2 regions of the Limosilactobacillus galli genome follow, and region 1 is predicted to be linked to the other one. Evidence: predicted binding sites of a transcription regulator. Region 1 holds the regulator's gene; the other holds the start of a gene.

Region 1 (4,424 bases):
GCGGCATCCTTCAACCGTTGCAAAGCCATCTTATCCTTAGAAAGGTCAACGCCGTTTTCTTCCTTGAAGCCTTCGATCAGCCAATCCATGATCTTTTGGTCGAAGTCGTCACCACCCAGGTGCGTATCACCGTTCGTGGAGAGAACTTGGAAGACACCGTCACCTAATTCCAGGATGGAAACATCGAAGGTCCCACCACCGAGGTCGTAAACCAGGATCTTTTCATCCTTGTCCTTCTTGTCCAGGCCGTAAGCCAGGGAAGAAGCAGTCGGTTCGTTGATGATCCGTTTAACATCCAAGCCCGCAATCTTACCGGCATCCTTAGTGGCTTGCCGTTGAGCGTCGTTGAAGTATGCAGGTACCGTGATAACGGCCTTGTCAACCGTGTCACCGATGTAGTCTTCGGCGTACTTCTTCAGGTATTGCAGGATCATTGCGGAGATTTCTTGTGGAGTGTACTTCTTGCCGTCCACTTCAACCGTGTAGCCGGCCTCACCCATGTGACTCTTGATAGAAGAAATCGTGTTAGGGTTCGTGATTGCTTGTCGCTTAGCAACTTCACCAACTTGGGTTTCGCCGTTCTTGAATGAAACAACGGATGGCGTTGTCCGGCTCCCTTCTGGGTTAGTGATAATCTTTGGTTCGTTACCTTCCATAACGGCAACGGCGGAGTTAGTAGTACCTAAGTCAATACCAATAATCTTATTGCTTGCCATAGTTTTATTCCCTCTTTTTTATAAAATTAAATCTTAGTTATTGTGCCACAACAACCATTGCTGGCCGTAAAACACGATCCTTAAGCTGGTAACCAGCTTGCAGAACCTGGACAACCGTGTCGGCCTGCTGTCCATCCTTGACCGGAACGGTTTGGACCGCCTGGTGAAGGGTTGGATCAAATGGCTTGCCCTCGGCTTCGATCTCGGTAATACCGTGGTCAGTCAAGGCGTTGATCAGGTGGTCATGAACCATCTGAATGCCCTTCTTCAATTGCTTGCCATTCTCGTCGGTGACCTCAATCGTCAATGCGCGCTTGAGGTTGTCCAGGACTGGTAAGACGGACTTGGCCAGGTCTTGACCATCGTACTTCAGAAGTTGGGCCTGTTCCTTCTTGAAACGGGTCGTCATGTTTTGAATTTCGGCCTCGGCACGAAGGTACTTGTCATCCTTCTCATCCAGTTGCTGCTTAAGGTCCTTGATTTGGGCTTTTAATTCATCAACCTGACTGGTTGCTGATTCTTTTTTATCTTTATCATCTTTTTTAGGTGCCTGCTGAGCAGTTTTCTTTGCCTGGTCTTCAGACTGCTGAGCCTGCTTTTCATTCTTCTTTTCTGCCAATTAACTCGCCTCCTATGAATCATAGTAATGCCGATAAAAGTCCAAGAGACGCTTGGCCAGTTCCTGACGAAAGGCATTTACTAGCCCAATCGTCCGGGAGTACGGCATCCTGGTCGGCCCCAGCACGGCAATGATTCCCTTGCCATACTGGTCAACATCATAGGTTGCCGTAATCAAACTGTAGTTATCGAGCACCTTGTCTTTTGAAATCTCGGATCCGATGCGAACGTTGACCCCGTCACCGGCTTTACCGGTATCGAGCAGGTGTGAAAGCTCATCATCATGATCCAACAGACGATACATGGTCTGCAACGCCTGCGGGTCCCGGGTATTCGAGAAATCCAACAGGTTTAATCGGCCGCCGATAAAGAACTGCTCGCGAGCAGCCTTTGATACGACGTTGTCAAAGAGATCCAGGAAGCCATCCGCACTGTGCATGTAGTGCATGATCCGTAACGGAATATCGTCATTCAGCCGTCTCATAACATCGGCCAATGGTAGCCCAACCAGCTGGTCATTGATCATCCGGATCACGGCCTGCAAGGCATCCAAGTCGAGGTTGCGCGGCAGCGTAAATGCCTGACTCTCAACATCCCCGCTATCCGTTACCAGAATGGCAATAACTTTATGGTTGCCAAGCGGTACGAGGCGAAAACCGCTGAGCCGGACATCCGCCTGCTCAGGCTTAAGGGTAAACGCCGTGTACGAGGTAAGATTTGATAAAATATCAGCCGAGTGCGAGATGATCTCATCAATCTTTTGGAAACTCGTACCTAGCGAGTTTTGAATAACAACCAGGTCATTGTCCGTCACCGCCTTTGGGTCCAGGAGGTGGTCAACGTAGTAACGGTAGCCCTTCTTGGAAGGAAGCCGGCCGGATGAAGAATGCTCCTTCAAGATCAAGCCCGCCTTTTCCAGGACGGCCATCTCGTTACGCACCGTCGCAGAACTCACCTTAAATGGCAAGTCCTCCGCCAGATGCCGTGACCCCACCGGTTGACCAGTCGACGTGTATTGACGTACAATCGCTTGCAGGATCTTGTTTTGACGCTGTGTTAGCATTTTTATCACTTCCCCTTTTAGCACTCTTTAGGGTCAAGTGCTAAACACACTGTATAATATACCAATCAGGGCCTTAAAAGTCAAGAAATGTCAAAATAATTGTCAAAATAATTTGTAAGGAGATTTTCTAGCAATGAGTAACGATGATCACCGCTATATTCAGCCCCATAACGCGAAGGAGGCCATGGAGGTCATCCAGCGGCTCTTCAACAAATACCGCAATGCCCCGCTGACGAACGAGCTGCTCGCCTACCACAATAACCTGGTTTACCGGCTGCAATCAGACATCAAGGAGGCTGCGCAAAAAGAGGGCAACCCGGACCGGCTCAAGGAGATCGACCAGATGACCGACATCATGCGGTCCTGGACCAACCTCAGGCTGACTGGCCACCCCTTTAACGGTAAGATGCGCCACTTCCGTCTGATCACGGATGATGGGCCCAAGTTCAAGCGTCGGGTCCACAAGATCCACCAGGGCGGCGGCCACCGGGCAAGTCGCCACTAATATTATTACTAAATCAAATTACGCCTACCCAGCAGAAAACTCTGAGTAGGCGTATTTTCATATCATCACTATGTCAAACTGACTAGCCGTTGCTGCAATGTCTCAACAACATCCCCGACCAACACCGGCTTAAATTTCCGTGAGAAGATCCCTAGGAACTTCAGCAAGGGCACGTTACGCGTCATCTTATCTTTGCGTCCGGCACCATACACTAGGGTCGGTTCAACGTAGGCCAACGGAACCGAACTCTCCTGAAGGTATGCGATGAGTTCCTTTTTCACCGTGGTAAACTTCTTTGGGCCCAGGATTCCACCGATGAAGCCCGTCGCCTTCGCATGCCGCTTTTCCGCCACGGCCCGCGTCACGTGAGCGGGCTGCTGGTTCAGTTTGATAAACTCCTGGGGGTCATTGCTCGGTGCCCCCACGAAATCCACGATGTAATCGATCGTATCCGGAATTGCATCAAGGACGGCCTGCTCATCGGTCACATCGGCCTTAGTCCTTCGTGAACCATCACCACGTGCGGCGTAGACTCGAAGGTGAAAGTACCGCCCTTGCTGGTAAAGCCGAACTTCTGATAGAAGCCCTCCACCTGCTTCTGGAACTCAATCTCGATCGGCTTGCCGGGAAAATTATCCCTGATCGTCTCCATGACCCTGCTGAGTAACTGGCGGCCAACACCCCGGCCTCGGATCTTGCTGCTGGTGACCACCCGGCCAAAGGAAACCTTAGCCCCGTCATCAATCGGGTAAACCCGTGCATAGGCCACCACATCCCCGTCGTCATCCTGGTCAAAGATGTGGATGGCCTGGGGATCCCGAGTATCGACCTCTTGGTAGACCCGGTCCTGGCCCACCACGAAGGTTGCCGTTCGCAGGTAATAAATCTGGTACAGTTCTGCAGTTGTCAGCTCCGCAAATCGCTTAACCTTCCATGTCATTTTCATCGTTTCCTCCAAAAAGCAGTGTGTTTATTTCCATCACGTCATTAAAGATCTTTTCCTGCTGGCCGACAGAAAGGCTTGCTAGTAGCCCGGCCACCTGCTGATTTGAACGGTCGTTTACCTGCTCGAAGATCTCCTGGCCGTGTGCCGTTAGCTGGAGTTCCACGGATCGCATGTCCTGCTTTGACCGCTTCTTAGAGAGGATTCCCTTTTTCTCCAGCTGTTTAATGATCCGACTGGTATAACTTTTGTCCAGGCCGAGACACTTAGAAAGCATCATCGGGGTCACCGGCGCATTCTCGGCGATTTCAATCAGCACCCGTCCCTCCGGATAGGTCATATCCATGTCGAAGGTGTGCTTGTTTAGGATCCCAAGTGCCTGGGTGTACTGGCGGTTAAACCGTCTGATCATGTTTATCTGTTGTGTCGATAGCATTGTTGGACCTCCCTCGTGCATATACATCATCAAAGATAGTGGCTAAAGTCCACTATCTTCAAAATAAATCAGTTGTGATTTCCAGTTTACATATACCAAATTCGATATATAGTATATATCGAATTAGATATATTGGAGGCATT
Region 2 (4,424 bases), on a different contig from region 1:
GTTGGCCGGGTGGAAACCGCTGATGATTAGCATCAGGATGGTCAGCGTTGGCAGGACAATCTTGAAGACCGAAATCAGGTTGGTAAACCGGGTCATCAGCTTAACGGACCAGAAGTTGATCAGGGTAAAGACCAGCATGAAGAGGACCACCACCCACATTCCGTTGGCCGTGATGTTGCCATCTTTCATGAAATGATGAGTCCAGTTGGCCCAGGACCACGGCCAGGAACTCATGTACTGAACCGAGGCCACCGCCTCCATCGGGACCAGGGTGATCAAGGAGATCCAGTTGGCCCAGGCGGCAATGAAGCCCAACAACTGCCCATGGCTGTACTGGGCATACCGGCTCATGCCCCCGCTCTCGGGAAACATTGCTCCCAGTTCAACATAGGTCAGGGCAATGCTGATGATGATCACGGCCCCGAGAATCCAGGAAATGATGGCGGCCGGACCGGCAACCTTTGCGGCGGTCCCGGCACCAAACAGCCAGCCGGAGCCGATCAAGGAGTTCAGCGCCAGCATGATTCCCGAAAAGAGACTTATCTTCTGTACTTTTAATTTATTCATCGTTACTCCCCTCTGCCAAGGTATTTTAAGTAATACATATTCTACTTTACCACATCGCAGTCGCCGCGCGTTGCTAAAATGATTGGCTGAAAATAATATTCCCCGGGAAATATTTCTCGCCACAAGGGCCAATAGCAAAAAGGGGCTGTGACATAAGTCCCCAAAAATAAGCGGAGTTAGATGAAATCTTCGGATTTCATTTAACTCCGTTTTCCTTTAAAATTAGTAAAGGAAGAAAACCATTCAGAATTTCTTTGGAAATTCCGCATGGTTCTTTTATTTCAAGGGACTTTTGTCACAGCCCTCAATAGCAAAAAAATAACCATGAAGGAAATTCCCTCATGGTTATTTTTTTACTTTAATATATCTCAGTTATTCAGCTGGGCAGATTACATCATGCCGCCCATGCCGGCGCCACCTTGTGGAGCAGCAGGAGCGTTGTTCTTGCTGTCATCTGGCTTGTCAGCAACAACTGCTTCAGTGGTGAGCAGCAGTGCTGATACAGAAGCGGCGTTTTGCAGAGCAGAACGGGTAACCTTGGTTGGGTCAACGATTCCGGCCTTAACCATGTCTTCGAACTTGCCGTCAGCTGCGTTGTAACCAATACCAGGCTTTTCGCTCTTCAATTGGTTAACAATGACGGAGCCTTCAACACCGGCGTTTTCAGCGATTTGACGTACAGGTGCTTCCAGGGCGTCCTTAACGATGTTAACACCAGTAGCTTCGTCGCCAGTAGCTTCAACGTCGTCCAGAGCAGGCAGAACGTTAACTAATGCCGTACCACCACCAGGAACGAATCCTTCTTGGACAGCAGCCCGGGTAGCGTTCAGGGCATCTTCAATCCGGTACTTCTTTTCCTTCATTTCAGTTTCGGTAGCAGCACCAACCCGAACAACGGCAACACCGCCAGAAAGCTTTGCCAGACGTTCTTGGAGCTTCTCCTTGTCAAAGTCAGAAGTTGCCTTGGAGATAGCTTGCTTGATTTGGTCAACCCGTTCAGCAATGGCTTCCTTAGCACCGGCACCGTCAACGATCGTGGTGGAGTCCTTCGTAACCGTTACCTTGTTAGCTTGACCAAGTTGTTCAACCGTAGCATCCTTCAGGTTCATGCCCAGGTCGTCAGAAATGACGGTACCACCAGTCAATACGGCGATGTCTTGGAGTTGAGCCTTACGACGGTCACCGAAGCCAGGGGCCTTAACAGCAACCACGTTGAAGGTACCACGAATCTTGTTCAGAACAAGGGTTGGCAGAGCTTCACCAGTGATGTCATCAGCGATGATCAACAGAGCCCGGCCTTCCTGAACAACACTTTGCAGCAATGGCAGAATGTCTTGGATGTTGCTGATCTTCTTGTCAGTGATCAGGATGTATGGGTTGTCGAGGTCGGCTTCCATCTTGTCGTTGTCAGTTACCATGTATTGTGACATGTAACCACGGTCAAAGCTCATCCCTTCAACAACGTCAACACTAGTGTCAACACCACGGGAGTCTTCCAAAGTGATAACCCCATCGTTGCCAACCTTTTCCATAGCGTCGGCGATCAGCTTACCAACTTCCTTGTTGTCAGCAGAAATGGAAGCAATTTGGGCAATGTCATCCTTGGTCTTAACGTCGTGTGACATCTTCTTCAATGCTTCAACAGCGGCCCGGGTAGCCTTGTCGATCCCACGACGGATACCAACGGGGTTAGCACCGGCAGTAACGTTCTTCATCCCGGCGTTAACAATTGCTTGCGTCAAAACAGTGGCAGTCGTCGTACCGTCACCGGCAATGTCGTTGGTCTTGGAAGCAACTTCGGAAACCAGCTTAGCACCCATGTTTTCAAAGTGGTTTTCCAATTCAATGCTCTTAGCAATCGTAACCCCATCGTTAGTGATGGTTGGGTTGCCGTAGCTTTGTTCAAGGACAACGTTGCGACCCTTAGGACCCATCGTCGTCTTAACAGTGTCAGCTAACTTGTCAACACCACGGAGCATTTCGTTCCGTGCATCTTCAGAAAACTTAATTTCCTTTGCCATTTATTGTCACCTCATTAAATGAAAGTAATGATTTTTAACGTTTGATTTCTTAATTGGTTAAGCTTAGTCGATTACCGCAACTAAGTCCTTTTCGTGGACAACCAGGTACTTTTCACCGTTGTATTCCACTTCGTTGCCGGCGTACTTGTCAAAGAGTACCCGGTCACCTTCCTTAACAGCTGGAGTAAGCTTTTGTCCGTTGTCTAAGGTCCGTCCTTCACCAACAGCAATAACCTTTCCAGTAGTTGGCTTTTCCTTCACATTGGAAGCAAGGACAATCCCACCAACCGTCTTTTCTTCTTCAGTCTCAGCCTTAAGAACAACGCGATCTCCTAATGGTTTTAACACGTTAATCCCTCCATCTTGTTAAAATTAGTTTGTCATTTTAGCACTCAGTGTTCCTAAGTGCTAACCACATTTATTACTATAACATCTTTTTACTGAATTGCAACAAGAAAGTTTGACCAACTTTGACTATTTTTTATTCTTCATTTATTTAAAACGAAAACGAGCCGAAAAGGCATGCGTCTTTCTGGCTCATTTATCATTACTTATTATCTTCTGAGTAGTTCTTGATGAAGTAGATCAAGGTCTGCAGTTCGTTTGTCAGATCAATGTTTTGGACCTGAACATCCTTCGGCACGGACAGCCGCACGGGCGTGAAGTTCAGGATCCCCTTCACACCAGCCTCCACCAGCTGGTCGGTGACCTTCTGGGCCTTGTCACCTGGCACCGTCAGGATAACGACATCGATCTGCTGCTCCTTGAGCTGGGTCGTCATCTCTTCAGCTGGATAGATCGGGATACCGCTTTTGACCGTATTGGCGAATTCCGGCTTCGTGTCGAAGGCCGCACTGATCCGCAGGTTAGTGTCCTGGTGGAAGTTGTAGTTCAAAAGGGCGCTCCCCAGACTACCGACACCGACGAGGGCCACGCTGACCAGGGAGTCCTGGTGCAGGATTCCCTTGAAGAACTTCAAGAGGTTGGCAACATCGTAACCGTAACCCCGCTTCCCTAGTTCACCGAAGTAAGAGAAGTCCCGCCGAATAGTGGCGGAGTCGACCTGGACGGCTTCAGATAATTCCGTGGATGAAACCCGCTGCTTGTTGGCGCTCAGCAGCACCGTCAGGTAACGGTAATAGATTGGCAACCGCCGGGCAGTAGCGCGTGGAATCTTTTTGCTTAGCATACATATTCCTCCTAATATTACTTTAACAATTGCTTGTTTTAACGCTCACGCTTATTATTGAGCAAATTATTAATTTCAATTTTTCAATGCTTGTGAAGTTCACATTACAATATATTCTAGCAACTTTACCTGTTTTTGTGAACCAATATACAATAAAAATCTCATTTTTTATAATTTAACCAAAATCTGCTAAAATGGAAAATGATTTAACAACAATTATCAATGAGGTTTCGTTTATGATACTTTTACAAACCAATGACGTCATGCGCCGTTTTGGGGCTGACGTCTTATTTCACAATATTGATCTCCAGATCCAGGACCACGGACGGACGGCCCTCGTCGGTCGGAACGGGGCCGGGAAGACGACCCTACTGAAGATGATCGCTGGGATCACCCAGCCGGATGAGGGAACCATCAGCAAGGTCAAGGACCTGACCATCGGCTACCTGGCCCAGGATCAGGGGCTTGATAGTCAAAATAACATCTGGGCAGAGCTCGACCTGGTCTTTGCGCCCCTCCACGAGATGGAGAAGGAAATCCACCAGTTAGAGGACCAGCTCGGCGACCTTGATTCAGATAGCGACCAGTACCAGCAAATGCTTAACAAGTATGACCGGCTCCAGGATGAATATAAGAAGCAAGGCGGC

The links. Region 1 encodes HrcA, which represses chaperone genes, less so after heat shock. Its sites were predicted from a motif close to TTAGCACTCNNNNNNNNNGAGTGCTAA; they were not measured.
Region 2: the regulator HrcA is predicted to act here: its motif matches at 2,974-3,000, upstream of groES (co-chaperone GroES).

What each region holds. Positions count from the first base shown of each region.
Region 1 is NZ_CANCWK010000005.1:48,394-52,817, reverse strand. Features, by position in the region: gene dnaK (molecular chaperone DnaK) at 1-716, opposite strand, end outside; gene grpE (nucleotide exchange factor GrpE) at 754-1,335, opposite strand; gene hrcA (heat-inducible transcriptional repressor HrcA) at 1,348-2,397, opposite strand; gene QOS10_RS02250 (hypothetical protein) at 2,531-2,902, shown strand; gene QOS10_RS02245 (NAD(P)-dependent oxidoreductase) at 2,971-3,390, opposite strand; gene QOS10_RS02240 (GNAT family N-acetyltransferase) at 3,387-3,842, opposite strand; gene QOS10_RS02235 (MarR family winged helix-turn-helix transcriptional regulator) at 3,826-4,281, opposite strand.
Region 2 is NZ_CANCWK010000014.1:1,224-5,647, forward strand. Features, by position in the region: gene QOS10_RS04365 (APC family permease) at 1-567, opposite strand, end outside; gene groL (chaperonin GroEL) at 957-2,588, opposite strand; gene groES (co-chaperone GroES) at 2,652-2,936, opposite strand; gene QOS10_RS04380 (redox-sensing transcriptional repressor Rex) at 3,136-3,777, opposite strand; gene QOS10_RS04385 (ABC transporter ATP-binding protein) at 4,014-4,424, shown strand, end outside.